DNA from 3 places in the Rhizobium binxianense genome. Region 1 is predicted to be linked to each of the others. Evidence: riboswitches for the same ligand, from Rfam matches in the RefSeq annotation. Region 1 holds a riboswitch; each other region holds the start of a gene.

Region 1 (9,997 bases):
CGGGAACGGGTGAGGAAGCGCTTCTCCCGGCCATTGTCGAGAGAGAACATGCCGCCGCGGCCGGGTACGACGTCGATGATCAGCTGCGTATGCTTCCACGCCTCGAACTGGCTGGCGCTGATATAGACCGGTACGCCGCCGATCTCGCCGAGCTTGACGTCGCTGTCGCCGATCGTAAATTCGTTGGCCGGATAACACATGGGTGAGGAGCCGTCGCAGCAGCCGCCGGACTGGTGGAAGAGGATCTCGGGATGATCCCGCTTGATTTCTGCGATCAAATCGAGGGCTGTGTCGGTTGCCAGAACACGCTCTTCGCCGTTGACGGTGGTTTCCATGGCTGTCTCCTCCAGCGCATAACCCCGAAAATCGGATCGATTTTCGGAAAGATTGTAGGCAAATTCAATGTGTTAGAGCGTCCTACGGAATGCGTGGTGCTCTAAAGATAAGGCCTTCTCCCCGTGTCGGGGAGAAGGCTTTCATCATATCACCATTGGCTGCTCTCAGAAGAAGCCGAGTGCTTTCGGGCTGTAGCTCACCAGCATATTCTTGGTCTGCTGGTAATGCTCGAGCATCATCTTGTGGGTTTCACGGCCGATGCCGGACTGCTTGTAGCCGCCGAAGGCGGCATGAGCCGGGTAGGCGTGGTAGCAGTTGGTCCAGACGCGGCCGGCCTGGATCTCGCGGCCGAAACGGTAGCAACGATTGGCGTCGCGGCTCCAGACACCGGCGCCGAGGCCGTAGAGCGTGTCATTGGCGATTTCGAGCGCTTCCTTCTCGTTCTTGAAGGTCGTGACCGAAACCACCGGTCCGAAGATCTCCTCCTGGAACACACGCATCTTGTTGTGGCCCTTGAAGATCGTCGGCTTGACGTAGTAGCCGTTCGCCAGTTCGCCGCCGAGATCGTTGCGCGCGCCGCCGGTCAGCACCTCGGCGCCTTCCTGCTTGCCGATGTCGAGATAGGCGAGGATCTTTTCCAGCTGCTCCGACGAGGCCTGGGCGCCGATCATCGTCGCGCTGTCGAGCGGGTTGCCCTGCTTGATCGCCTCGACGCGTTTGACGGCCTTTTCCATGAAGCGGTCATAGATCGATTCCTGGACGAGGGCGCGGCTCGGGCAGGTGCAGACTTCGCCCTGGTTGAGGGCAAACATCGCAAAGCCTTCGAGCGCCTTGTCGAGGAAATCGTCGTCTTCGGCCATCACATCGGCGAAGAAGATGTTCGGCGATTTGCCGCCGAGCTCCAGCGTCACCGGAATGAGGTTCTGGCTGGCATATTGCATGATCAGCCGGCCGGTCGTCGTTTCGCCGGTGAAGGCGATCTTGGCGATGCGGGGGCTGGTCGCCAGCGGTTTGCCGGCTTCGAGGCCGAAGCCGTTGACGATGTTGAGCACGCCCGGCGGCAGGAGATCGCCGACAAGTTCGGCCCACAGCAGGATCGAGGCGGGTGTCTGCTCCGCGGGCTTCAGTACGACGCAGTTGCCGGCGGCGAGTGCCGGCGCCAGCTTCCAGGTGGCCATCAGGATCGGGAAGTTCCACGGGATGATCTGACCGACGACGCCGAGCGGCTCATGGAAGTGATAGGCGACGGTATCGTGGTCGATCTCGCCGATCGAACCTTCCTGGGCGCGGATGCAGGAGGCGAAGTAGCGGAAGTGGTCGATCGCCAGCGGAATGTCGGCGGCCATGGTTTCGCGGATCGGCTTGCCGTTGTCCCAGGTCTCGGCCTGGGCGAGCAATTCCAGCTTGTCCTCCATGCGCTGGGCAATCTTCATGAGGATGTTGGAGCGCTCGGCGGCGGAGGTGCGGCCCCATTTTTCCTTAGCCGCATGGGCGGCGTCGAGGGCAAGATTGATGTCCTTTTCATTGGAGCGGGGAATGTCGCAGAGCTTGCCGCCGGTGACGGGTGTCAGGTTTTCGAAATATTTGCCCTCGACCGGCTCGCGCCATTCGCCGCCGATATAGTTGCCGTATTTCAGCTTGAATGGCGACTCGACGATTTTCTGATGAAGCATGTCATCCTCCCATGATGATCCAGGTTCCCAAACGAACCAGTGGGAGGAAAATGTGCGTGTTTTGTCGAAGGGAACAGGGTGGGGGATCAATACCGCAGCGCACACTGTCGCAGACCTGCGACAGGAGGGGCTCACGATTGCCGCAGCAGCGGAACCTTCAGCCCGATCAGTGGAGATCGAGCTTCTTCATCTTCCGGTGCAGCGTGGCGCGGCTGATGCCGAGTGCTATGGCTGCCTGCGAAACATTGCCGCCGGCACGCGACAGAGCCCGCAGCAGCGCCGCCTTTTCCGCCTCGACGATCTCGTCCTGCTGGGAAACGCCGGCCTCATGCAGGGCATCGGCGGCCGGAATGCCGGCGGCGATGCGCTTGTCGTCCAACTGCAGCGCGATGCGGGCGGCGCGCGTCGCCCCGAGCACCAGATCGTGCCTGTCGACGGCAAGCAGGGCGGCGGCGGAATTGGCGCCGGCCGGGACCATCAGGAAGCGGGCGCCCGTAAAGGCCGAGCGGAAGAGGTTGAGCTCAATGCGCATCGCCGCATCCCGCACGGTCTGCGTCAGGATCGCCAGCGTCATCTCGTTGACGTCGTCGCGGCAGGTGGAAATATCGAGAGCCGCGGCCAGCCGGCCACAATGATCGCGGATCGGCGCCGTCGTGCAGCTGAGGCTGGTATTTGTGCAGAAGAAATGCTGATCGCGGAAGATGGCGACGGCGCGCTCGTCGGCAAGGGCGGTGCCGATGCCATTGGTGCCGATGCTCGCCTCGGTCCAGACCGAGCCGGTCCAGAGGCCGAGTTCGCGGAATTCCTTGTCGTCGCCGGCAGCCCCACGGCGCTCCAGGGCAATGCCGTTCTTGTCGGTTAGAAGCAGGCAGCAGCCGGCTTTGCCCACTGTCGTAAAGAGACGGTCGAGCTCTTCCGTCGCGCTGGCGATCAGCTGCTCGGACTGCTCGCGCGCGCTCTGGAATTCCTGGTCGGTAAGGCGCAACGGCGCCCGTGCGTCCTCGGGGGCGAGCTGATGCATGGTCATGCATCGCCGCCATGAGGCAACAACCGGGGAACTGGCTGCGGCGGAATCGCGCTGGGCAGACGTGTAGACGTGCTCGGCGTGTGCTGAGTGTTCGTGCATCGGCTCCTCCCACCGAACGTCAGCATAGTCTGATGGAAAAGCGGCTGGTTGGCAATCGGCCGGCGCTGGCGGCCGATTGAGCAGCAAGCTTGTCCAAGCGCTGCGACCACCGAACCTAGCGCCGCAACCAGGCCTCGATGCCGCGCGCGGCCGCCCGGCCGGTCGCCAGGCAGGCGGTGAGGAGATAGCCGCCTGTCGGCGCTTCCCAGTCGAGCATCTCGCCGGCGGCGAAAGTGCCCGGCAGTGCCTTCAACATGTAGTCTTCGTTGACGCCGCTCCAGCGGATGCCACCCGCCGACGAGATCGCCTCGGCGATCGGCCGGGTTTCGATCACCGGCACCGGCAGGGCCTTGATCATGCCGGCAAGACGTTCCGGATCGGTCCGGTCGCGCTCGGGAGCGTGTTCGCGCAGCAACGCCGCCTTGACGCCGTCGAGGCCGGCTCCCTTGCGCAGGCGGTTTGAAAAGCTCGATTTGGCGTCCTGCCGCTTGAGGTCGTGGGTCAGCCTTTCGATCGTTCGGCCCGGGGCGAGGTCGAGCGTCAGGACAGCGCAGCCACGGTTCAGCAGTTGGTCGCGGAGGCTCGCCGCATGGGCATAGACCAGGCTGCCCTCGATGCCGCTTGCAGTGATGACGAATTCGCCGGGAAAGGTGCCGGTTTCCGATGTGGCGGTGACCGACTTCACCGGCTCGCCGGCGAAACGATCGCTGAAGTTTTGACTCCAGTCGACGACGAAGCCGCAATTGGCGGGCTGGAAGGCATCGATCTCCACGCCCCTCTCCGAGAGCCAGGGCAGCCAGCTTGCATCGGAGCCGAGGCGCGGCCAGCTTGCGCCGCCGAGCGCCAGCAGGGCTGCGTCGCAATAGACGATGCTGCGCCCTTCGGGCGTTTCGAAAGTGTAACCCTCGTCGGCAAAACCGATCCAGCGATGGCGAGTGCGCAGCGTGGCGCCCTGCGCCTCCAATCGCCTGAGCCAGGCGCGCAGCAAGGGAGACGCCTTCATCACCGTCGGAAAGACCCGGCCGGACGAGCCGACGAAGGTCTCGGTCCCGAGGCCCGTGGCCCAATCCCTGATATCGTCAGGGGTAAAGGCATCGAGCGCGGGGCGCAGAGGGGCGGCGGAGGTGCCGAAGCGTGTGGTGAAGCGGGCATAATCCTCGGAATGGGTGATATTGAGACCCGACTTGCCGGCCAGCAGGAATTTGCGGGCGAGGGTCGGCATGGCGTCGTAGACCGTCACCGCATGACCGGAGAGCGAGAGCAGTTCGGCGGCCGCAAGGCCCGCCGGGCCGCCGCCAATGATGGCAATCTGCTTCTGGTTCATTGATATCTCGCCCGATTCTGTCTGCATGCAGTTTTGGCGCGGGCTGGGATTGCCTGCAAGGGCAGGGATCAGTGGTGCGGATGCGTGCACTGGCCGTGATCGGCGAGCACCTCGATGACGCGGCATTGGTCGACGCGGCCGTGGCCGCAGCCTTCCACCATGGTTTCGAGCTCGGCCTTCAGCGCCATCAGGCTGCGGATGCGCTGCTCGACCTCGATGAGGCGGGCCTTGGCGATGGCGTCGGCCGAGGCGCAGGATTGGTGCGGATCGTCCTGCAGGGTGAGCAGCGTGCGGATCGCCTCGATCTCGAAGCCGAGTTCACGGGCATGGCGGATGAAGGCGAGGCGGTTGATATCGGTGGGCTCGAAGGAGCGCTGGTTGCCTTCGCTGCGGCTCGGGGCCGCGAGCAGGCCGATGCTTTCATAGTAACGCACCGTCGGCACCTTGACGCCGCTCCGGCGCGCAGCTTCACCGATCGTGATCTTTTTCATGATTTCTCTCTTGCACCTCTAGTCGCTAGAGGATGTAGGAGGGATGCTTCTGTTTGACAAGGAAGCGGATGATGGTTGAGACGAGCGAGACACGATACCGGGTCGGCGGCATGGATTGCGCCTCCTGTGCGACCAAGATCGATACCGCGGTCAGACGCGTTGCCGGTGTCGCCGATGTTTCCGTCTCGGTGATGGCAGGCACGATGACCGTCCGGCATGACGGCAGCAGCGACCTCAAGGCGATCGAGAAGAAGGTGACGGGGCTCGGTTATTCGGTCTCGCCCTTTGCCGGAAACGCAGCACCCGCGCATGACCGTGGCGCGCACGATCATCACGACCACGGCGATCACGCGGGCCATGACCATCACGATCACGAAGGTCATAATCACGATCATGCGGGCCATGATCATGGCCATGCCCGCGGCGGGAAGGAAATCGAAGGTCTGCATGGGCACGACCATGCGCTGATGGCCGGTCCCTGGTGGCAGAGCAAGAAGGGCAGACTGACCATCCTTTCAGGTGCGGCGCTGATTGCCGCCTATGCCATCGGCCATCTGGTGCCTGCGATCGCCTCCTACGCCTTCATCATCGCCATGCTGGTCGGCCTGGTGCCGATCGCGCGGCGCGCGGTCATGGCTGCCTTCTCGGGAACGCCGTTTTCAATCGAGATGCTGATGACGATCGCCGCCGTCGGCGCCGTCATCATCAATGCCGGCGAGGAAGCGGCAACCGTCGTGTTCCTGTTCCTCGTCGGCGAGCTGCTGGAGGGCGTGGCGGCGGGCAAGGCGCGCGAAAGCATCCAGTCGCTGACGGCCCTGGTGCCGAAGAACGCATTGCTCGAAGACAATGGCCAGACGCGCGACGTGCCGGCGGAAAGCCTCGCCGTCGGCGCCATCATCATGGTGCGTCCGGGCGACCGGATCTCGGCGGACGGCATCATCGTCTCGGGCGAGAGCGCGATCGACGAGGCGCCGGTGACCGGCGAAAGCACGCCGGTGCGCAAGGGTGTCGATGCCGTCGTTTTTGCCGGCACGGTGAATGGCGATGCGGTACTCAGGGTTCGCGTCACGGCGGCCGCTGCCGATAATACCATTGCCCGTGTCGTCAAGCTGGTGGAGGAGGCGCAGGAATCCAAGGCGCCGACGGAACGTTTCATCGATCGCTTCTCGCGCTATTACACGCCCGGCGTGGTGGTGGTCGCCGCACTCGTTGCGGTCGCTCCGCCGCTGTTGCTCGGCGGCTTCTGGAATGAATGGGTCTATAAGGGCCTTGCCATCCTTTTGATCGGCTGCCCCTGCGCGCTTGTCATTTCGACGCCGGCGGCGATCGCCGCGTCGCTTTCGGCAGGTGCCCAGCGCGGGCTGCTGATGAAGGGCGGAGCGGTGCTGGAAACGCTCGGCAAGGTGACGATGGTCGCCTTCGACAAGACCGGCACGCTGACGGAAGGCAAGCCTCAGGTGACTGACATCATTTCCTTTGGCCTGAGCGAGGCGCAGCTGCTGTCACGGGCGGCGGTGCTGGAGCAGGGTTCCAGCCATCCCTTGGCGTTGGCGATCCTCAACCGTGCCAAGGCCGACGGCGTTCCCGTGCCGCCGGCCTTCGAGCTGGAAGCGCTGCCGGGCAAGGGTGTCAGCGGCAAGGTCGGCGGCGAGACGCTGGACCTGTTGTCACCGCCGGCCGGCCGCGAGCGCGGGGTGCTCAGCGTCGAACAGGATGCACGCATCACGACGTTGAACGACGAGGGCAAGAGCGTATCGGTGCTGCTCGTCAACGGTGCCACGGCCGGCCTGATCGCCATGCGCGACGAGCCGCGCGAGGATGCGCAGGCGGGGCTTTCCACGCTCAAATCGGCCGGCGTCAAGGCGATGATGCTGACGGGCGACAACAAGCGGACGGCGGCGGCCGTCGCCGTCATGCTCGGCATCGACTGGCGCGGCGAGATGATGCCGGAGGACAAGCAGCGGGTCGTCGGCGAATTGAAGCGCGAGGGCTTTGTCGTCGCCAAGGTCGGCGACGGCATCAACGACGCGCCGGCGCTGGCGGCTGCCGATATCGGCATCGCCATGGGCGGCGGCACCGATGTGGCGCTGGAGACGGCGGATGCCGCAGTGCTGCACGGACGCGTCGGCGACGTGGCGCGGATGATCGAACTGTCCAAACGCACGATGCGCAACATCCTGCAGAATATCACCATCGCGCTCGGGCTGAAGGCGGTGTTCCTGGTGACGACGATCGCCGGTATCACCGGACTCTGGCCGGCGATCCTCGCCGATACCGGCGCCACCGTGCTGGTGACGATCAATGCGCTCAGGCTGCTTCGGATAAAGATATAACATCGCGGGTCACCGGCGGGATGTCCCATCGACGATTCGGGCGTGATCTCGAATCGAAATCTTGGCGCCGGCCATAGCCGGCTCTCATCAAGGCTTTCTCCACAGCCCGCTTTCTTTAAGCTTTGGTTATCCCTGTTTTTCACAGGAATGCAGCAATTTCAAACCTGTCGTAACGCAAGGCAAAAACCATCCGTTGACGCGAATTTGGATTGAGGTACTATATCTAGTGTTCGAGGTTCCGTCGATTCGTGAGGATCGGCGGCTAAGACGGGTCGGTGCGCTTCGCCATCATGGCGCGGCAATGCCGGAGCTGCCCCCGCAACTGTAAGCGGTGAGCAACTGTCCGATTTCAGGTCACTGGAGCATGATGCTCCGGGAAGGCTGGGGCAGGGTGCTTTGACCCGTGAGCCAGGAGACCTGCCTCGAACAAAACGTCCACGGGCGGGGTGTCCGGATGGTCGCGTTGCATGGCTGCGGGGATGTCTCCGCATCGCGTTTCGCAGGCCCGAACCTTCGCCCCCGAAACCTTCGCATTGAGCCACTTCGGGGTGAAGTCATGTCAGTATCTCAGTCCAGGCCGCCACCCGCACCAAGAGGGCGGATCACGCCCGGCGGCTGAACAAGCCGCATAGCTGCAAAACATCAGAGTGTTTTTCGACGGATATCAAGAGATTTCCGATCGATGTCCTGCGTCCCAATCGCGTCGTCACGAGGAATATCATGACCATTACCGTCTACAGCAAGCCTGCCTGCGTCCAATGCACCGCCACCTACCGCGCCCTCGACCGGCTGGGCGTCGACTATGACATCGTCGATATCTCGCAGGATGCCGAAGCGCTCGATCGCGTCCGCAGCCTTGGCTACATGCAGGCTCCGGTCGTCATCGCCGGCGAGCAGCATTGGGCGGGCTTCCGTCCCGACATGATCAGCGCACTTTCCTGATCGGAAAAGCGATGGGGCTGATCGTCTATTATTCCAGCCGGTCCGAGAATACCCATCGGTTCGTCGCCAAGCTCGGACTGCGCGCGGCGCGCATTCCCTCAAGCGGCGCAGACGCGTTCCATATCCGCGAACCCTTCGTGCTGATCGTGCCGACCTATAGCGGCGACGGCGGCAAGGGGGCCGTTCCCAAGCAGGTGATCCGTTTCTTGAACGATGCGGAAAACCGAGGACACATCCGCGGCGTGATTGCCGCGGGCAACAGCAATTTCGGCGAGACATACGGGCTCGCCGGCGACGTGATCTCGCGGAAATGCCAGGTACCTTACCTCTACAGGTTCGAGCTGCTGGGCACCGAAGACGACCTCGCCAACGTCAAACACGGAATGGAACGGTTTTGGACACGGGAACAACTCTGACGCGGGATGCGGGCGCAAAACCGCATAACACTTTTGCTCATCCCGCCGGCGAACGCCCTTTGAAAGCGGCTGATGCGGTCGACTACCACGCGCTGAACGCGATGCTGAACCTCTATGACGATGAGGGGCGGATCCAGCTCGACAAGGATCGTTTGGCAGCCAAGCAATATTTCCTGCAGCATGTGAACCAGAACACGGTGTTTTTCCACAATCTCAGGGAAAAGCTCGATTACCTCGTGACCGAGGGCTATTACGAGCAGGAGGTTCTCGACCAGTATTCCTTCAATTTCGTCCGCGATCTGTTCGACGAGGCCTATGCCAGGAAATTCCGTTTCCCGACCTTCCTCGGCGCTTTCAAATATTACACCAGCTACACGCTGAAGACCTTCGACGGAAAGCGCTATCTCGAGCGATATGAGGACCGCATCTGCATGGTGGCGCTGGCCTTGGCGCGCGGCGACGAGGCACTTGCCCGCGACCTAGTGGACGAGATCATTTCCGGCCGTTTCCAGCCGGCGACGCCGACCTTCCTCAATGCCGGCAAGAAGCAGCGTGGCGAACTGGTCTCCTGCTTTCTGCTGCGGGTCGAAGACAATATGGAATCGATCGGCCGATCGATCAATTCGGCGCTGCAATTGTCGAAGCGCGGCGGCGGCGTGGCGCTGTCGCTGACCAACATCCGTGAGGCGGGCGCGCCGATCAAGCAGATCGAAAACCAGTCGTCGGGCATCATCCCGGTGATGAAGCTGCTTGAAGACAGTTTCTCCTATGCCAACCAGCTCGGCGCGCGCCAGGGGGCGGGTGCCGTCTATCTCAACGCCCACCACCCCGACATCATGCGCTTCCTCGATACCAAGCGCGAAAATGCCGACGAGAAGATCCGCATCAAGACGCTGTCGCTCGGCGTCGTCGTGCCGGACATCACCTTCGAGCTCGCTAGGAATAATGAGGACATGTACCTGTTCTCACCTTATGACGTGGAACGCGTCTATGGCGTGCCTTTCACCGAGATTTCGGTGACGGAAAAGTATCGCGAGATGGTCGCGGACGCCCGCATCTCGAAGAAGAAGATCAAGGCGCGCGAATTCTTCCAGGTGATCGCCGAAATCCAGTTCGAGAGCGGCTACCCTTACATCATGTTCGAGGACACGGTGAATCGGGCGAACCCGATCGCCGGGCGCATCTCGATGAGCAATCTCTGCTCGGAAATCCTGCAGGTCAGCGAGGCGAGCGAATACAACGACGACCTCTCCTACAAATATCTCGGCAAGGACATTTCCTGCAATCTCGGCTCGCTGAACATCGCCGCGGCGATGGATTCCGCCGATTTCGGCAAGACGATCGAGACTTCGATCC
Region 2 (9,997 bases), 1.6 Mb from region 1:
CATATCGCCCAAAAGCGCGCTGCTTCTGGGCGATATGAACGCAGAAGCTGAGATCAGAGAGCCTCGACGTTCAGGCCGACGGTGATGGCGCCGATCGGCCTTCCCTTGTCATCCGATATTGTGACGCTTGCCTGCGACTGCAGCGTCTAGGTCGATTCGTCCTTTTCGATCTCATCGACGAAGACCATGTCCTTGCCGGCGCCGAAGGATCTTGGGAACTTGCTCGCCTCCTCCGTCAACAGTGCGTTGCGAGCCCTTTCGGCGTCGAACGAGGCGCTCTGCTCGGCAGCGGCCCGGGAAAGGCCTAGTCGCCTTTCTGCAAGGCGCTGAAATCATAAAGTAGAATGGGATGCCGGAGCACACGCGTGTTATTTCGCTATCACGCCCACTGGAGATCTGCCTCGATCAGCTGTTTTCCGCGATCGCCTCTTCGGGCTCGGCCTGCCGGTGTTTGCGGCGGCGCGTCGTCAGTTCTGCGCCGGCATCGCGCGGCAGGCGCAGGAAGGTGATGCAGGCCAGCGCCGAAATTGCCGAGACGCTGAAGAAGGCGATGTGGAAATCCAAAACCAGCAGCCTGCCGCCATGGAAGCTGCTGGAAATTTCGAGGATGCCGCCGGCAATCGCCACACCCATCGCCATGGAGATGCGCTGGGCAACGGCATTGATCGCGGTCGCCTGGCTGCTGTCGGCATTGTCGATATCGCCGAAGGCCATGGCGTTGACGCCCGAGAAAGCCATGGAGCGGAACAGGCCGCCGATCAGCAGGCAGGCCATGATCAGGAACAGCGGCGTTTCGGCGGTGAACAGGCCGTTGATGCCGAGGAAGATCGCCGCCAGCAAGGTGGTGATCGATATGACGGTCCGGAAGCCGAAGGCATTGAAGGTGTGCGAGGCGGCGAATTTCGATCCCATCGAGCCGAGCGCGCTGACGAAGGTGACCGAACCCGATTGCAGCGGCGTCAGGCCGAAGCCGAGCTGCAGCATCAGCGGCATCAAAAACGGCAGAGCGCCGAGCCCCATGCGGAAGTTCGAAGCGCCGAGGATCGCCGCCCGGAACAGGGGATAGCGGAACATTTTCGGATCGAGAAGCGGATAGGGCGCGCGGCGGGCATGCAGGAGATAGAGGAGGCCGGCAAGAACGCCGATCGCCACCGTGACGTAGCCGTAGACGACGGGCACGGCCGGCAGGCTGATGACCGACAGGCCGAAGACGACGCCGGAAAAGCCGATGCCGCAGAGGAAGAAGCCGGGAAAATCCATCGGCCGCGGACTGCGCGGCTCGACCGCCGGCAGGAAGCGCGTGACGAGGATGATGCCGAGCACGCCGATCGGGACGTTGATCCAGAAGATCCAGTGCCAGGTGAGATAGGTGGTGAGGAAACCGCCGATCGGCGGCCCCATGATCGGGCCGATCAGCGCCGGAATGGTGAGCCAGGCCATGGCATCGACGAGCTCGTGGCGCGGTGTTCCCCGGACCAAAAGCAGGCGGCTGACCGGCGTCATCATCGAGCCGCCGGCGCCCTGGATCAGCCGCGAGACGACGAAGGCCGCGATCGAATGGGAAAAGGCGCAGGCAATCGAGCCGATCATGAAGACGAAGATCGCCAGGCGGAAGACATTGCGTGCGCCGAAACGATCGGACATCCAGCCGCTGATCGGAATGAAGATCGCCAGCGCCACGAGATAGCTGGTGACGGCCAGCTTCAGCGCGATCGGCGAGGTGCCGATATCGGCCGCGATAGCCGGCAGGCTGGTGGCGATCACGGTCGAATCCATCTGTTCCATGAACAGGGCGACCGCGAGGATCATGGGCGTGAGGCGGGGCACGGGCAACCGGGATGCTGTGAGGGACTATATCGTCCATACGCCTTCGGTGGCGATAGGGCCATAGAAACTATCGATGAAGGGGTTTGCCGAGCCGCTTCAAACCGACGCGGGGCGGGCGGTGCGTTGGAGACAGACGCTTCAAGGGCAAGCAACAAAACCAGGCAGCCGCACGGTCATCTTAGCCGGGTGCACCAACGCCCAAGAGAGCCTCATCCTGAGGTGCGCAGGCCAAAGGCCGGAGCCTCGAAGGGCGAGGCGGGTGCACCGGCGTGGACGCGAAATAGTGAACGACGAAAGAAGCGGCGCTGCGGCGTGTCCTTCGAGGCCCCTACGGGGCACCTCAGGATGAGGAATCGCGGCGGATGCCGCGCCGTCCTCTCGACCGCGTGCCGGCGCCGCCTGCTCGCGGCTTGCCGCCACCGCACTTTCCTGAAATACATGCGCTGTCAGGTGCCCGCCGATGAGGCGGGAGAATCGGGAATCCGGTGCAAGACCGGAACGTGCCCAACGCTGTAAGGCCGACGCTTGCCGCATCACTACGCCACTGGCTTTTGCCGGGAAGGCTGCGGCAGACGGATGACGCCAAGTCAGAAGACCGGCCTGGCAAGATAGACCCAACCCGCGCGGACGGCGGGCGGTTGCGTTGTTGGGGATTTGACGATGCGACCCTTTGATGAGGATGCCCTTTTGGCGGCGTCCGGTTTTTCGCTGGCCGAACGCGAGGCCGTTTATCACGCGATCATGACGCGGCGTGACGTGCGCAGTCAGTTCCTGCCCGATCCCTTGCCCGACCATGTCGTGGAGCGGCTGCTGACGGCTGCTCATCATGCGCCCTCTGTCGGCTTCATGCAGCCGTGGAATTTCATTCTGGTGAAAAGTCCAACCGTGCGAGCGCGCATCCAGCATGCTTTTTCGAAGGCCAACGAGGAAGCGGCTTTGATGTTTGAGGGCGAGCGGCGGCAGGTCTACCGTTCCCTCAAGCTCGAAGGCATCGTCGAGGCGCCGCTCGGCATATGCGTAACCTGCGATCCCACCCGCAGCGGCAGCGTGGTGCTGGGGCGCACGCACAATCCCAGGATGGATAGCTATTCCACAGTCTGCGCCATACAGAATCTCTGGCTTGCGGCCCGCGCCGAAGGGATCGGTATCGGATGGGTCAGTATCTTTCGCGAGGGTGACCTGAAGAGCATTCTCGGCATACCCGAGCATGTCGAGGTGGTCGCCTGGCTCTGCGCCGGTTTCGTCGACAAGCTCTACGACGAGCCGGAACTCTCCGTCAAAGGCTGGCGGCAGCGACTGCCGCTCGAGGAGCTCGTGTTTCACGACGGTTGGGGACGGCGAGAGCGCTGAACAGCGTCGCCTCGAACCCGGCTCGGCCAATCACTGCTGTTGTGGCTGCGGGCCCGGCGTTGCCGGATTGGCGAGGTCGATCGAGCCCTGATCGCCGGCGAGGAATTGCGGGCCGACCTGGCGGACCTTGTTCTGTGCGGGATCGTAAGGACGGTCGGGAACGGATGGCTGCGGCACGGCAGCGGTGGCAGCCTTCGCCGGCGGATTGGTTCGGATTGATGTGATCGAGCCCTGTTGCGGCGGTTCGCTCAAGGCTTGCTTGCCGCGCATCTCGTCGTAATAGGCGGTGAGATTGCAGGCGCAGGAGGACTTTTCGCCAGGCGTGCGGTTCTTATAGGCAAAAGCGTTCTTCATGGCGCTGTAGGGCGTGCCGGTTGCGACCGAGATCATGTTCGAGGCTTCGGTGCTCGTCACGTCACGATAGAACAGTTCCGTCTCGATCCCCGGGCACATCTTGGCGCAGGTCTCAGCGTCGCGGCCGAAATCGACCGAAGTGGCGTTCGAGCTGATCGGGAAGAAGCCGCCGTCGCAGCTGCGCACGCACATGGTGCTGACCGGCGAGAGCATCTCGGCCCGCGGCAGGCCGTAACGCGGATCGATCTCTTCACCGCCGCCGAGCGGAATGAAGGTATCGTTGCGCATCGCCTGCTCCTCGATGCTCGGGGCAGGGTCGGCGGCGTTGCGGTCGCTCGGCGCATAGAAGTTTTCGATGTTGCAGCCATTGCTGTCGAGAGCGGCAATCAGTTCGCGGCGCTCGCCATCATCGCCCTTCTGGCCGGCCAGCTCGTTGCGGCGGTCCTGGAGATAACCGATATTGTCGATCATGCGGGCTTCGGCCTGCGACAGCTCGGCGCAATAATCGTCATTCTCGCCGCCGATCACGACCATGCTGCCCGAGGTGCAGCCATTGCTGCGCAGCTCGTTGCGGACCTTGCGCAGCTCGAGGTTCTGCTCGGCCATGGCACTGGCATATTGGCGCGCTTCCGGGCCGTTGCTATTGCCGATCGATCGCGGCAGGTCGGCTAGGCGGCCGCGCAGATCCTCGCAGACGGCATTCGTCTGCGCGGCGGCAGGCGTCGCGAAGGCAAGGAGGAGAGCAAGAGACAGGTTTCGGCGTTTCACGGCGTCGTCCGGGGTGAGCAAAAAGTCGATCGGTCGATTGCGGCCTCGATCGCCGCGCGTTGTCTCTTAAGGTGTTTCTCTTAATAAGCTTGGAGAAAATCCTAGCGCATTTTCGCGAGCTTATCCAGCAGATGCGGGCAATCTTCCGTAAGGGGAGGTCGGGACAGCTTTGCGCTAGATCTGCCTGGAGCGCGCCATTTCGGCGCGCATCCAGCTTGAGTCTCCCCATGTAGAGAGCCAGATCATCAGATCGGTGAGCGCGGCGACGATGGGCAGAAGCAGCGCATAGCCGACGCCGCGCCGTGTCTGATTTTTCTCGGCTTCCCTAAGGTGAGCCAATTCCTCTTCCTGAATCGAGGCAATAAGGCCATGCAACTGTGGATCGCGGGTGTCCAGGAATGCCAATTGATCTTCCAGATGACGGTGAACCGTGCTTTCAACCGCCTCGGTACAGATCCAGACCATGTTGCGCCCACCGAGGGCTGTCAGGAAACCGAGCAGATACCCTCCGAGGCTCCAGAATGCCATGACGCGGCATGGCTTGGCATGCCTTGAGGGCATTGCGTCGCGAACCAGGCGGCAATGCTCGATTTCGTCGTTCCGCATGTCACAAAGCGCCGGCACGATGTCAGGAAACAGCCGGCGGGCCATCCAGATCTGTGCCCTGTAGATACGAATTGCGCCGAACTCGCCGGCATGATTGACCTTGAGAATACGACGAACGGTTACTGCGCGCTTACCGGCACTGCTTGACGGATTGTCCATGATCCACGTTGCCCCACAGTTCCCTGTCGGCAATAGGCACTGTTGCCGCCACCATCGTCAATGGTTGACACAACGGATGAGGTACAATTCGAATGTCCGCTTCGGGGCGGGCAGGCAGTCGCAAATCGCGCTGGCGCAGCGAAGGCGAAAAGAGCGGAGAACATGACGAGCATTTCCAACGAGCTTCACGTCCCCGCGACAACAGTCGGAATATCGGAAGCCCAACGCGGCCTCCACCTCTTCGTCGACGGTTGCTACGAACCCGGTTCCGGGCAGGGGGGCTGGGCTTTTGTCGCTTATCGCGATGCCGTGGAAATCGCGTGCGGATTTGGTGGCGTCGAAGATTCCGCCAATAATTCAATGGAATTGATCGCCGTGCTTAAGGCAGTCCTGTGGATCAATAGTGAAGCAACGGGCGAAGCCGTCATCATCTGGTCGGATTCCATCTATGCCGTCAAAGGCTGCAATGTCAGGCGACATATCTGGAAGAACAACGGCTGGAAGAAAAGCAGCCCGAATGGGAATGCCCGGAGGCGAACGATCGCCAATGCGGAACTGTGGAAGGCAGTCGATCGTCAGCTATCCCGGAACGCCCTGGTGACCGTTGCCTGGTGCAAGGGTCATTCCGGCGTTGCCGGCAACGAACGCGCGGATACGCTTGCGGATAAAGGGCGCCTGTCGATGCAGGGCGCCCGATAACTGTTGCATATCAACCGGTTGCAGATGCTCGGGACAAGCCCGAGCATGACAAGATGAGAAACCTGCTATGCCGGCTGCGATGCTTCGACGACAGCGAGGGCTGCCATGTTGACGACGCCGCGGGAGGTGACCGAGGGGGCGAGGATGTGGGCGGGCAGGGCGGCGCCGAGCAGGATCGGGCCGACATGCAGGCCGTCGGTCATCGACTTGACGACGCCGAGCGTGATGTTGGCGGCGTCGAGGTTCGGGAAGACCAACAGGTTCGCCTCGTCGTGCAGCGTCGTGTGCGGCATGACGCGTTTGCGCAGCGCCTCGGTGATGGCGCTTTCGCCATGCATCTCGCCGTCGACCTCAAGATCGGGCGCGGCGTCGCGCACGAGCTGCAGGGCATTGCGCATCTTCGTGGCGCTTTCGGATTCGCGTGAGCCGAAATTGGAATGCGAGACGAGGGCAGCACGCGGGGTGATGCCGAAACGGCGGATTTCCTCGGCCGCCAGTACCGTCGACTCGGCGACTTCCTCGGCGCTCGGATTGAAGGTGACGTAGGTGTCGGTGAAGAAGGTGGCGCCGCGCTGCGAGATCATCAGGCTGAGTGCGGAGAAATCGCGGACATCCTTGCGCTTGCCGATGATCTGGCGGACATCGCGCAGATGTTTCTCATAGCGGCCTTCGAGGCCGCAGATCAGCGCATCGGCCTCGCCGCGCCGCAACGCCAGCGCGCCGATGACGGTGGTGTTGGTGCGCACGATGGTGCGCGCAGCCTCCGGAATGACGCCGCGACGGCCGACGAGGGAGAAATAGAGATCGACATATTCGCGGAAGCGCGGATCGTCTTCCGGGTTGATCACTTCGAAATCCTGCAGCGGGCGGATGCGCAGGCCGTAGCGCTTGAGGCGCGTTTCGATGACCTGCGGACGGCCGATGAGGATCGGGTCGGCGAGACCTTCTTCGAGCAGCACCTGGGCGGCGCGCAGCACGCGTTCGTCTTCTCCTTCCGAGAAGATGACACGCTTGCGTTCGGCGGCCTTGGCTGCCGTGAAGATCGGCTTCATGACGAAGCCGGAGCGGAAAACGAAGCGGTTCAGCTGGTCGAGATAGGCGTCGAAATCCTGGATCGGGCGGCGCGCGACGCCGCTCTGCTCGGCGGCCTTGGCGACTGCGGGCGCGATGCGCAGGATCAGGCGCGGATCGAAGGGCGAGGGGATGAGATAGTCAGGGCCGAAGACCGGGGTCTCGCCGGAATAGGCACGCGCGGCGACGTCGGAGGGTTCTTCGCGGGCAAGGGCAGCAATGGCGCGCACGGCCGCCATCTTCATTTCCTCGTTGATCGTCTCGGCGCCGCAATCGAGCGCGCCACGGAAGATATAAGGGAAGCAGAGGACGTTGTTGACCTGGTTGGCGAAATCCGAGCGGCCGGTGCAGATCATCGCGTCAGGACGGGCAGCACGAGCGAGATCCGGCATGATCTCCGGCGTCGGATTGGCGAGCGCCATGATCAGCGGCTTGTCGGCCATCTGCGCCAGCAATTCCGGTTTCAGCACGCCGGCGGCCGACAGGCCGAGGAAAACGTCGGCGCCGCCGATATTTTCAGCCAGCGTGCGGGTGTCGCTCTTCTGGGCATAGACGGATTTCCATTCGTCCATCAGCTCGGTGCGACCCTCATAGACGAGGCCTTCGAGATCGTGGACCCAGATGTTTTCGCGTTTTGCCCCGAGAATCACCAGCAGGTTGAGGCAAGCGAGGGCGGCAGCACCCGCGCCGGAGGCGACGATCTTGACGTCGGCGATGTTCTTGCCGGCAAGTTCCAGCCCGTTCAGGATCGCCGCGGCGACGATGATCGCCGTGCCGTGCTGATCGTCGTGGAAGACGGGGATCTTCATCTTTTCGCGCAGGCGACGCTCGACCTCGAAACATTCCGGCGCCTTGATGTCTTCGAGGTTGATGCCGCCGAAGGTTGGCTCCAGCGAGGCGACGGTCGAAACCATCTGGTCGACGCTTGCCGCATCGATCTCGATATCGAAGACGTCGATGCCGGCGAATTTCTTGAAGAGCACGGCCTTGCCCTCCATAACAGGCTTGGAGGCCAGCGGGCCGATATTGCCGAGGCCGAGCACGGCGGTGCCGTTGGAGATGACGGCGACGAGATTGGCGCGCGAGGTATATTCTGCCGCCATCTCGGGATTGTCGCGGATAGCGAGGCAGGGGGCGGCAACGCCGGGCGAATAGGCAAGCGCCAGGTCGCGCTGGTTGCCGAGCGGCTTGGTCGCCTGGATCTCCAGCTTGCCGGGGCGGGGATAGCGGTGGAAGAAGAGCGCCTGTTCGTCGAGATCGCCGCTCGTCAGATTCTTTTCCGTCTTGGATTTTTCCGGGTGATCCATCGCCGCCTCCGTGCACGTCTTTTTTGGAGTTTCCTCCATACATCAATCGGCTACGGGGGACAGTATGGAAATGGGGGAAGGGCGAAGTTTTCATGAGGTGGGCAGAGGGGGTATCCACGCCATGGCCATTCGGCTTTCATGCCAAGCAGCAGCCGCAGTGAGCTAATCCTTTTGGGGAAACTTGTTTGACGACCTCAACGGGCGCAGGATGCCGCCGCGACGGTGCGGGGCGCCGGTCGCATGGAGGAAATCATGGACAATTTGAACCTGACGACCCTGCAAAGGGGTCAGACGATGGTCAATGACGTGGCTATCGATGCCTTTGCCGCCGGATTTCGCGGCAGTCTCCTGACCAACAAAGATATGGATTACAACGAGGCGCGGGCGATCTGGAATGCGATGATCGACCGCCGACCCGGGCTTATCGCGCGTTGCGCCGGTGCTGCCGATGTCGTGCGGGCGGTGCGGTTTGCGCGCGACAACAATCTGCTCGTTTCGGTACGCGGCGGCGGGCACGGCATTGCCGGCAACGCCGTCTGCGAGGGCGGTATCGTCATCGACCTGTCGGCGATGAAATCGGTGCGGGTCGATCCGCAGACCAAGCGCGCCAGGATCGAGCCGGGCGCAACGCTTGCCGATGTCGACAAGGAAACGCTGGCTTTCGGTCTGGTGTTGCCGACCGGCATCAATTCCACCACCGGCATTGCCGGCCTGACGCTCGGCGGCGGTTTCGGCTGGCTGACCCGCAAATTCGGGCTGACGCTCGACAATCTGCTTTCAGTCGATGTGGTGACGGCCGATGGCGAGTTGGTGAAGGCGAGCGAGACGGAAAGGCCGGACCTCTTCTGGGCGTTGCGCGGCGGCGGCGGCAATTTCGGCGTCGTCACCTCCTTCGAGTTCAAGCTCAACCCGCTCAACCCAGAGGTTCTGGCCGGGCTGGTCGTGCATCCCTTTGCCGATGCGGAAAAGGTGCTGAGGGAATATCGGCAGGCGCTGGAAGCGGCACCCGATGAACTGACCTGCTGGGTGGTGATGCGCCAGGCGCCGCCGCTGCCTTTCCTGCCGGCCGAATGGCACGGCAAGGAGATCCTGGTGCTTGCCATGTGCTATTGCGGAGACATTGCCGCGGGAGAGAAGGCTGCGGCCAGATTGCGTGCGATCGGAAATCCGATTGCCGACGTCGTCGGCCCGGTGCCGTTTACCGGCTGGCAGCAGGCATTTGATCCGCTGCTGACGCCAGGTGCGCGCAATTACTGGAAAAGCCAGGATTTCGCTTCGCTCTCGGATGCGGCAATCGACGTGCTGCTCAACGCCGTGCGCAAATTGCCGGGGCCGGAATGCGAGATCTTTATCGGCCATGTCGGTGGTGCGGCCGGGCGCGTGCCCACCGAGGCTACCGCGTTTCCGCAGCGCAGTTCGCATTTCGTCATGAATGTGCATGCGCGCTGGCGGGAGACCGGGATGGACGGAAGCTGCATCGACTGGGCGCGGGAGCTGTTCGAGGCAACCAAACCGCATTCCGTCGGCACTGCCTATATCAACTTCATGCCGGAGGACGAGACCGATCGGGTCGAAAGCGCTTACGGCGCCAATTACAGCCGCCTTGCCGAAATCAAACGGCGTTACGATCCGAACAATCTGTTTCGGATGAACCAGAACGTCAAACCCACGGCGGCCGTGCGGGCTGCCTGAGGGGATCGATAGGGAACCCCGGCGGTCGAAATCCCTCCCCCTTGTGGGGAGGGCCTATCCGGGTCCGAACCGGCTACATATTGGACAGTATGGACCGGTGACATGGTCGACAGGTTTTGTGGTCGGCATTTCCGGGATTGTCGCAGCGCTTGAACCAATCGACG
Region 3 (9,997 bases), 1.5 Mb from region 1:
AGACGGCGCGCCCAGCAAGCCCCTCCCCCTTGTGGGGAGGGGTTGGGGCGGGGTCTTTTGGCTGAAAGGGGTTTCCGAACGCATCCCCAGCGATCGCCCGCTGCAAGCTCGCATCCCCGCCCTCACCCAGTCCGCGCGGCACCCGCGCCAGCGCCACGGTCAGATCGGTCAGCAACCGTCCCTCGGGCGACACGCCGAACACATGCAAGCCATCGCGGATCTGCATTTCCTTGAGATCGCAGAGATAGGCGTCAAGCTTCTTCAGCGCCTCGCCTTCGCTCTCGCCCTTGGCAATGCCCGCATCCCGGTCGAGTCCGATATCGGTCACAAGATCAAGAATCTGTCGGCTGAGCAGGCGGATGCGGCGGGGATCGCCGCCGGAGGCCTCGTAATATTCGTCGACCAGCGCTTCCAGGTCCTTGAGCGGTCCGTAGCTCTCGGCCCGCGTCAAAGGCGGCGTCAGATGATCGATGATGACGGCGGCAGTCCGGCGCTTGGCCTGTGTGCCCTCGCCCGGATCGTTGACGATGAAGGGATAGAGATGCGGCAGCGGCCCAAGGATCGCCTCGGGATAGCAGTTCTCCGACAGCGCCAGCGCCTTGCCCGGCAGCCATTCGAGATTGCCGTGTTTGCCCATGTGAATGACCGCATGGGCCGCGAATTCACGGCGCAGGAAGGCATAGAAAGCGAGATAACCGTGCGGCGGTACGAGATCCGGCGAATGATAGCTCTCCTTTGGATCGATATTGTAGCCCCGCGCCGGCTGGATGCCGACGAGCACCCCGCCGAAGCGGGCGAAAGGCAGGGCGAAGACGCCCTCGCGAAAATACGGATCGTCCTCGGGATTACCCCAGCGGGCTCGCACCTCATCCTGAATCTGATTGGGAAGAGATTCCAGGAAGCCGTTGTAGCGACTCAGGGAAAGTGTCTCGCGGATGACCCTGCCGTCGCGTCCCGAGTTGGTCGGCCCCTCCATCAGATGCCGGATCAGCGCGTCGCCGTTGGCCGGAATATCGGCGGCCGGATAACCCGCTGCCTCCATCGCGCGAAGCACCTCGATGGTTCCGGCCGGCGTATCGAGGCCGACGCCGTTGCCGAGCCGGCCATCACGGTTCGGATAGTTCGCCATGACAAGCGCGATGCGCCGGCCCTGCGCCGGTGTCCCGCGCAGCCGCGCCCAGTTGGCGGCAAGCTCCGCCGTATAACGCACCCGGCCGGCATCCGGTTCGCTGGCGACGATATTCGTTTCGACCGCCGCGTCGTAGCGCGCCGCCGTCTTGAAGGAGACAGCCCGCGCCAGCACTCGGCCGTCAACCTCGGGCAGCGCAACGTTCATGCCGAGATCACGCGCCGAAAGGCCCTGAGAGGAAGCGGCCCAGGCATCCCTCGACGAGGCCGAGAGGATCGCCTGCAGCACGATCGCCCCATTCGCCTCCAGCACCGTCGGCTGCCGGTCCGCACCCGGCGCGGAGACCGCAAAGCCGGTGGTATTGATGACCACATCGGGCTTCAGCGCCGAAAACACGCTTTCGAGAATGCCTTTGGAAATCGGATCCTTGAGGCTATAGGCAAAGACCGGCAGTGGCCGAAGGCCGAGTGCGGCCAGCGCCTCGACCAGTGCCTCGATCGGCCCGGTCTCGCCGCTTTGAACGAGGGCGCGGTAGAAGCTGATGGCGACTGTCGGGGGTTCAAATCCCTCCTCCGCGACCATCGCCACACCCGAAGACACCTCCGCAGCAACAACCGGCAGCCATTCCTCAACCCCGATCAGCCCTCGCCCCGGCCACCAGATCCCCGCCTTCATCAAAGGCACCGCCGGTGCCGGCTTCTCGGCACCCGACAACATCGCCCCGGCATAATCGAGAAAAGCCCGCGCATTGGCATCGCCGCCCTCGATCAGATAGGCCCAGAGCGCATTGAGATCGTCGAGATCAACATTGGAAAAAGAAACCAGTCCCGCATCCGGCTTGGCATCGCCCGGCAGCACTGCAATCAGCGCCCCGCTGCGAGCCGCGACCGCATGCAACGCCTCCAGCGCATAGTGGAAATAGCTCGCTCCGCCCAGCGCCCGCACGATGATCAGCTTCGCATGCCGCGCCGTCCGCTCGACATAGGTATCGACCGACATCGGATGCTTCAGGCTCATCAGGCTGGCAAGCCTCAGCGCATATCCGCTCGCCCCGCCGGCATGAGCCGCGGCGATTGCCGCAAGCTCGGTGTCGGCGGCCGAGAGGAACAGGACATCGCCCGGCGACTGGCCGAGGTCGATGGCCTCGTCGCCGTCACTGATCGTCCCCTGCTGGGCCAGAAGCAGATGCATTCTCTATCCTCGGACCAGCGCTTCGATCGCCTTGCGCACCGCGTCCTGATCCATCTCGTGGAGGCCGATGACGACGAGACGCGTGTTGCGCGCTTCACCCGGTGCCCAGGCGCGGTCGAAATATTGGTCGATGCGCGCACCCACGGCCTGCAGCTGCAGGCGCATGGGCTTGCCGGAAACCTCGATGAAGCCCTTGAGGCGCAGCACATCATGCTCAGCGATGATGCCCTTCAGCTTCTCGACGAAACCTGATGTATCCGCAATCGCACCAAGCTCGACGACGAAACTGTCGAATTCGTCGTGACCGTGCGGCTCGCCGTCCTCATGCTCCAGCTCGTGATGGGACTTGCGGTTGGCGATATCGTCTTCCGCGCCGATGCCGAGGCCGAGCAGCACGCTTGCCGGCACCTCGCCATTCCTGGCTTCGATCATCACGGGCTTGCGGGCAATGCGCGAGGCGACCTCGCTCTTCACGCGGCCAAGGCCGGCGACGTCGATCAGGTCGGTCTTGTTGAGAACGATGAGATCGGCGCAGGTGAGCTGATCCTCGAACAGCTCCTCGATCGGGCTTTCGTGATCGAGCGATTCATCCTCGGCGCGGCGCGCATCGACGGCATCATGGTCGTCGGCAAAACGCCCGGCGGCCACGGCCGCACTGTCAACCACAGTGATGACGCCATCGACGGTCACCTGGGTGCGAATATCGGGCCAGTTGAAGGCAGCGACCAGCGGCTGCGGCAAGGCGAGGCCCGAGGTTTCGATGACGATATGGTCGGGCCGCTGTTGGCGCTCGAGCAGCTTCGTCATCGTCGGAATAAAATCGTCGGCGACGGTGCAGCAGATGCAGCCGTTGGTGAGCTCGATGATATCGTCCTCGCTACAATTCTCCGCACCGCAGCCTTTCAGCACGTCGCCGTCGACACCGAGATCGCCGAATTCGTTGATGATGAGCGCGATCTTTTTGCCGCCGGCATTGGTGAGCAGGTTGCGGATCATTGTCGTCTTGCCGGCGCCGAGGAAGCCGGTGATGACGGTTGCGGGAATCTTCTGCTGGTTCATGGACTTAACCCTTCATTTTCAGCGGCAGGCCTGCCGCGATGAAATAGACTTCAGCGGCCTTCGCCGCGATCGATTGGTGCAGCCGGCCTGCATGATCGCGAAAATCCCGCGCCATGCGATTGTCGGGCACGATGCCGAGGCCGACCTCGTTGGAAACGAAAACGAGCCGCGCTTTGGCGCCGGGCAGGAAATCGGCAAGGGCGGCAAATTCCGCCGCCATGTCGCGCTGCTCCATCATCAGATTGGTAACCCAGAGCGTCAGGCAGTCGATCAGCACGATGCGCCCTTCGCCGTCGATGGCGGCAAGCTTGCCGACCAGATCGAGCGGCTCCTCATGCGTCGCCCAGGACGGGCCGCGATCGACCTTGTGCTTGATGATGCGCGCCTGCATCTCCTCGTCCCAGGCGCGGCCGGTGGCGAGGTAGTGGCGATCGAGGCCGGTGGCGACGACAAGAGATTCGGCGAAGCGGGACTTGCCGGAGCGGGCGCCGCCGAGGATGAAGACGGTGTTGGATGGGACGCTTGTCATATGCAGACCGTCGCCAGAGGAAACGCGACGTTCCGCCACCCTCCCTCATTCCCTTCCTCGGGCTTTGCACGAGGGATCTCACAGGAATCCAGCCACGGCGCGTCCGCGCCGTGAATGACTCGGTTAAAGGGGAGTCCTCCGCGCCCAAGGACTTGGGCGCACTGGATTCCTGTGACGAGCACAGGAATGAGGGAGGAGAGGAATGTACCCACCAAACACGCCGCAACGGAAGGCGCCGACACCTGTAAGGTCCCGCCAAACCGCGCCGCACCAGGCCGCGCTGAATTCAATCGTTCAGCCAAGACAACCTCCGTGCTGGCAGCGGGCATAGCGCCCAGGGTTGGGCTTCTCGCCCGGCACGGGATGGCAGGTCTCCTGGCTCGCGGTTGTCGGCCGATCGGGGCGGACCGGAAACCGGTCGCCCTGATCCTGCCGGCGGATCTGCCTCGCCTTCCCGGCTGCATCGGTGAAAGAGTGGACGATTCGTAGATATAGAGGCGTCCGACCCCGGTTGATCACCATGCATGTCCAGTGGCTTTTCCGGCATATCGCCCATCCGTCCCGCCTGCACCATTGCAGGGGCCGGCCGGAAGCGCTCGATGCCGGATGGAAGACCCTGACCGCTCTACAGTCGCGGGGTCGGCTGTGATAAAGGCGCCCGGCTTGGGTCCGCCCCGTCACATTCCCTTTTCATCCGGAAGGGCGCTACACCGATCCGGAACCATCCGTTATATCAGGATGGTCAGGTGACCATCCGTTGAGGGATGGTTAGGCAAGCCCGGGAGTGAAGTCAACCGGCCTTGACGGCCGCCCGATCGCCGGTAAGGCGGCGCACTCATTCAAACATGACTTACTCCACCAGAAATATCGTCTTTTATCAGAGACTTACGTCATAAATATTTGACCCGAACGCCGGCTTTTCGCCGCAATTGCACTGCAAGCGGACTGCGCCACCGCCCTTGACCGAGCCTCTCCCCGCCTAGTTGTCTGGCCATGCTTATGAAATTGGATCGGCGCCGTCTGCGCGCGCTGCGTGTTTTCTTTGATCCGGGGCGGCTGCGTGCGCTGACCCGCCGCAGCGAGGTCGGCCTGTCGCTTGCGGGCGCTGTCGTCGGCATCGCCTCGGGGCTTGCCGTCACCGGCATGAGCTTCGTCTCCAATGAATTGCACCGGCTGGTCTTCGGCATCGCCGACGACGAAAGGCTGAGCTCGTCCGACATCGACGACAAGCTGCTGCTGCTCGCGGCCCCTGTCGTCGGCGGCATCCTGCTCGGGCTGTTGCTTTTCATCTTGGCGAAACGACGCAAGAAGCCGATGGTCGATCCAATCGAGGCCAATGCTCTGCATGGCGGCCGCCTGTCCTTGACCGACAGCATCATCGTTGCCGTGCAGAACCTGATCTCCAACGGCTTCGGCGCCTCCGTCGGGCTCGAGGCCGGCTATACCCAGCTTGCCGCCGGCATCGCCTCGAAATTCGGCCTGAAGCTGCAGCTTCGCCGCTCTGATCTGCGCGTGCTCGTCGGTTGCGGGGCGGCCGGCGCTATCGCCGCCGCCTTCAACGCGCCGCTGACCGGCGCCTTCTATGCCTTCGAGCTGATCATCGGCACCTATACGATCGTCTCGCTGACCCCCGTGGTTGTCTCGGCCCTTGTCTCCACTCTCATTGCAAGGCTGCTTGCCGACGGCGATTTCGCCATCGATATCGGCAGCTTCGGCACGGTCGTGCCGGCCGATTATATCCCGGCCCTGCTGCTCGGCGCCTTTTGCGCCGGTGTCGGCATCCTGATCATGCAGGGCGTCGCCTTCGTCGAGGAACTGGCGCGCAAGAGTGCGATCGCTCCGCCCTTCCGCCCGGCGCTTGGCGGCATCGTCGTCGGACTGCTGGCGATGATCTCTCCGCAGGTGCTTTCGGCCGGCCACGGCGCGCTGCATCTCAACCTCTCCCGCGATGTGGCGATCCCGACGCTGATCGGCCTCTTCCTCTTGAAATCCTTTGCCTCGGCGATCTCGATCGGCTCCGGCTTCAGAGGCGGCCTGTTCTTCGCCTCGCTGTTCATGGGTGCCCTGCTCGGCAAGCTCTTTGCCTATTGCGGCCCCTATTTCGCCGATGCGACGCTGACGCCTGTTATCTATGCCGTGGTCGGCATGAGTTCGCTCGCCGTCGCCGTCATCGGCGGGCCGCTGACGATGACCTTCCTGGCGCTGGAAATCACCGGCGATTTCCCGATTACCGCACTGGTGCTTGCCGCCGTCATCACCTCGTCGCTCGTGGTGCGCTCGACCTTCGGCTACTCCTTCGCCACGTGGCGCTTCCACTTGCGCGGCGAGAGCATCCGCAGCGCCCACGACGTGGGCTGGATTCGCAACCTGACCGTCAACAAGCTGATGCGATCAGACGTCAAGACCGCCAAATCAGGCATCTCGCTGGAAGAATTCAAGCAGGCCTTCCCGATCGGCTCGACCCAACGCGTCATCCTTGTCGAGGAGAGCGACAAATATGCGGGCCTGCTGCTGGTGCCGGAGATCTACGCCAATCCGACCGACGCCCAGGACGAGGGCAAGTCGCTTGCCGACTTCATCCGCTACCGCAACGATTTCCTGCAGCCGCAGATGAATGCCAGGCAAGCGGCGGCGATCTTCGACAAGAGCGAAAGCGAAGCGCTCGCCGTCGTCAACAATCTGATCGAACGCAAGGTGATCGGCCAGCTCAGCGAAAGCTACACGCTGCGCCGCTACAGCGAAGAACTCGACCGCCGCCGCCGCGAAGTGTCAGGCGAGATCTGAGCCGCTCCGACCGACAGCGCCCCACGTCTTTTCAGACGCTCAAAGGACGCTGCTGCACTTTGAATTATTCAGCGGCGTCGGCGAGCCTGAAGACATCAGCCCGCTTCGAAACCCCGCGCAGCTCGAACGATCCGAGATATTGGCAAGGCGCGGCGCAGGTCGTCGCGAAGCTCTCCGACATCAACAGGGGTTGATCCAGCGTGCCGCAGAGCTTTTCGAGCCGTGAGGCCTCGTTGACCGCCCTGCCGATCACCGTGAAATCGAGCCTGCCATGGGCGCCGACATTTCCGTAGAAAACCTCGCCGAGATGCAGAACGACGTCGACGCCGATATCGGGGCCGCCATTGCCCGTCCGCTCGCGATTGAGCGCCTCGTTTGCCTTCAGCAGGTTCCTCGCCGAAGCGAGTGCCGCCACGCAGGCCCGTTGCGGATCGTCCGCATCGGTCGGAAAGATCGCCAGCACGCTGTCGCCCATGAACTTCAGGATCTCGCCGGAATTTTCCTCGACATGCCGGTCGATCAGTTCGAAATGTTCGTTCAGAAAGCCGACGATCTCTTCGGGCTGATAGGCTTCGGTCAGGGCGGTGAAATTCCTGAGGTCCGCAAGCAGGATCGCGGCATTGATGGAGCCGCCCGTTCCCCGCTGGGTTTCGCCGGCGAGAATGCGCGCACTCGTCCTGGCGCCGGTATAGACGGCGAGGATATCGGTCGCGGTCTTCGATGCCGCCACGCGGTAGGCCGCAAGCCCCAGCGCCGGGAAGAGCGCTTCGACAACCCCAAGTTGTTGATCGGAAAATCCGCCCGGCGCGTCGCTGGTCAGCGAAAAACCAAATCCGCGCAACGCAACCTCCTTCGGGAATTCGAAAAGGCTGATGACGTGATCCGTGCCTCCGGCGAGCGCGAATTCGTGAAGCTCGCTGTAGGCGAGGCCCTCGCCTCTCTCCAAGCTCCACCGCCCTCTTCTTTCGCCACGGTTCAAAAGATAGAATATCGGCGTCTCCTCGAAGATGCGCTCCCCCGCAATGCCGTGTTCGGCATTTTCGATGGTCGTGACGCCGCCCCTGATGAAATTGGCCGAGATGCCGCGATACATGGGATGGATGGACGGCATTCGGATGCTCGCCCGCCAGATCGGAAATCCCTCGGCGATCAGCCGGTCGCACAGCCCGGCGACGAGATCGCCAATATGCTCGCTGGTGATTCCCTGCTCTATAAGCCAGTGAATATGATCGTTAATTTTCAAAACCTCCGCATCGGGCCAAGAGCCGCAGAAGCCGTTTTCACGATCGAGGCCAGGCACCGGGAACCGCAAGACAGGGGCTGAAAGAGCCATGTCGCGCATGCCATTCATTAGCCTGCTTCGCGTCGCGATACCACTCCCGGGCGAATGAGAGATGCGGAATTCGAGAGCGACAAACGCCGGTGTCACGGATGACAAATTGCCTCAGTCTCCCCGGCGATTGGCGAAACCTGCTGCAGTTTGCCTCTTGGGAGGCGATAAAAGGGATCTCGCCTCGCCACGCGGCGATGTCCTTCGGCATGGGATCCCCAGCCGCTCACATCCTGACCGTCATGCCGCCATCGACGGTCAGCACGTGGCCGTTGACGAAGGAGGCGGCGCCGCTTGCCAGAAACAACGCCGCGCCGGCGATCTCGTCCGGGCGTCCCCAGCGTTGGACCGGGATGCGCTGGCGTACGAAGGGCATCAATTCCTCATTCTGCGCCATCGCCGCATTCGTCTCGGTGGCGAACCAGCCGGGCGCAATTGCGTTGCTGGTGATCCCGTACGGGCCGAATTCGACCGCCATGCCACGCATCAGGCCGGTCAGTCCCTGCTTGGCGGCAGGATAGACGCAGTCGCCGGGCATGACGACATGGCCGCTGATCGAGGTCACCGCGATCAGGCGGCCGTGATTGCGTCGCTTCATCAGCACGGCAGCGTCGCGCGAAAGCGTCATCGCCGCCGCCAGGTCGGTGCGCAGCAGCTCGATGATCGCATCATCGTCGAATTCGGCCAGCGGCCGCCGGTCGCGGGCGCCGACATTGTTGATCAGGATATCGAGACGACCATGGATCTTGTCGATATCGGCCATCACAGCACGCTGTGCCTCCCGGTCGGCTACGTCGAACGCAGCCGCCTCAGCCGTCCCGCCCGCGGCACGGATGGTCCTGACGGCGCCTTCCAGCGTCGCCGCCGTGCGTCCGTTGACGATAACATGGGCGCCCGCCTCGGCAAGGGCGCGCGCCATTTCGAAGCCCAGACCACGGCCACCGCCGGTCACCAGCGCCACCTGACCTACCAGTGAAAATCTATCCAATACGCTCATGGTTTTCGTCGCTCTCAACCGGGTCCGCCGCGACAATTAATGGACTCAGTCAACTAATTTGGCAATAGCAGCGAGATGCCCAATGAATCGCAGGTTTTCACCCGCATCATCTCCTCTGGCAAGGCGCCTCACTTGTCCTTCGTCATTCCTGTGCTCGTCACAGGAATCCACCCACGGCGCGTCTGCGCCGTGATTGATTCTCATCCAAACAGGATGTCTTCCGCGCCCAGAGACTTGGGCGCACTGGATTCCTGTGACAGGCCCAGGAATGATGGAGGTTGGGGTGACCGGTGTGCTGTGTCGCTGACAGCCCCGCCCAGAGCACATCGGGTCTACCCAAGCAGCCCGGCCAGCCAGCGCGGGTCGAGATGTCTCTGCAGGCCACTCGCGACTTCGTCCAACGCCCGATCGACGCTCTCGCGGTAATTCCTCCGCTCAGCCGAGAGCCCGAAACTTTGAAGCAGCCGAGCGCGGTAGCTGTCGCTGCCGAACAGCCCGTGCAGGTAGGTGCCCATGATCCGGCCGTCGGCCGACAGCGCGCCGTCGGGCGCGCCGTCGATGATCGCCGAAGGCCTGATACAATCCGGGCCGCGGGTGATGCCGAGGTGGATCTGGTAGCCGGCAAGCGGCGTATCATATTCGGTCGAGCGGGCCTGGCTGTTGCGCACGGTTTTCTCCGGCGCCATCTCGGTCTCGACATCGAGAAAGCCAAGCCCCGGCGTCTCCAGTGCCCCGCCCTCGAGCCCAAGCGGATCGCGCACAGTCCGCCCGAGCATCTGATAGCCGCCGCAAATGCCGATCACCCTGCCGCCGCGCCTGACATGCGCCTGGAGATCGCGGTCCCAGCCCGCAGCCCTGAAATCGGCGAGATCCGATATCGTCGATTTCGAGCCGGGAAGCACAACGAGGCTCGCATCGGCAGGTATCCGCTCGCCTGATCGCACGAAGACCAGCTCGACATCCGGCTCGGTCCGCAGC

What was found. A riboswitch is a leader RNA that binds a small molecule or an ion and turns the genes downstream of it on or off. The one in region 1 is predicted to bind cobalamin.
Region 2: it holds a riboswitch for cobalamin, as region 1 does, so the genes downstream of both, bluB (5,6-dimethylbenzimidazole synthase) here and nrdH (glutaredoxin-like protein NrdH) in region 1, are expected to answer to the same signal.
Region 3: it holds a riboswitch for cobalamin, as region 1 does, so the genes downstream of both, cobU (bifunctional adenosylcobinamide kinase/adenosylcobinamide-phosphate guanylyltransferase) here and nrdH (glutaredoxin-like protein NrdH) in region 1, are expected to answer to the same signal.

Annotation. Positions count from the first base shown of each region.
Region 1 is NZ_CP118713.1:3,686,451-3,696,447, reverse strand. Features, by position in the region: gene PO860_RS18100 (DUF779 domain-containing protein) at 1-335, opposite strand, end outside; gene adh (aldehyde dehydrogenase) at 501-2,009, opposite strand; gene PO860_RS18090 (helix-turn-helix domain-containing protein) at 2,176-3,135, opposite strand; gene PO860_RS18085 (TIGR03862 family flavoprotein) at 3,251-4,459, opposite strand; gene PO860_RS18080 (MerR family transcriptional regulator) at 4,528-4,950, opposite strand; gene PO860_RS18075 (heavy metal translocating P-type ATPase) at 5,022-7,283, shown strand; cobalamin riboswitch at 7,500-7,722, shown strand; gene nrdH (glutaredoxin-like protein NrdH) at 8,004-8,225, shown strand; gene nrdI (class Ib ribonucleoside-diphosphate reductase assembly flavoprotein NrdI) at 8,237-8,641, shown strand; gene nrdE (class 1b ribonucleoside-diphosphate reductase subunit alpha) at 8,620-9,997, shown strand, end outside.
Region 2 is NZ_CP118713.1:2,050,963-2,060,959, reverse strand. Features, by position in the region: gene PO860_RS10265 (MFS transporter) at 406-1,809, opposite strand; cobalamin riboswitch at 2,259-2,445, shown strand; gene bluB (5,6-dimethylbenzimidazole synthase) at 2,488-3,177, shown strand; gene PO860_RS10255 (DUF2865 domain-containing protein) at 3,208-4,299, opposite strand; gene PO860_RS10250 (demethoxyubiquinone hydroxylase family protein) at 4,474-5,064, opposite strand; gene PO860_RS10245 (ribonuclease H family protein) at 5,227-5,763, shown strand; gene PO860_RS10240 (NADP-dependent malic enzyme) at 5,829-8,141, opposite strand; gene PO860_RS10235 (FAD-binding oxidoreductase) at 8,394-9,833, shown strand.
Region 3 is NZ_CP118713.1:2,196,655-2,206,651, forward strand. Features, by position in the region: gene cobN (cobaltochelatase subunit CobN) at 1-2,320, opposite strand, end outside; gene cobW (cobalamin biosynthesis protein CobW) at 2,324-3,379, opposite strand; gene cobU (bifunctional adenosylcobinamide kinase/adenosylcobinamide-phosphate guanylyltransferase) at 3,384-3,908, opposite strand; partial or broken gene PO860_RS22330 (tRNA lysidine(34) synthetase TilS) at 3,950-4,105, shown strand; cobalamin riboswitch at 4,257-4,649, opposite strand; gene PO860_RS10980 (chloride channel protein) at 4,902-6,692, shown strand; gene PO860_RS10985 (adenylate/guanylate cyclase domain-containing protein) at 6,757-7,845, opposite strand; gene PO860_RS10990 (SDR family oxidoreductase) at 8,249-9,019, opposite strand; gene PO860_RS10995 (cobyric acid synthase) at 9,352-9,997, opposite strand, start outside.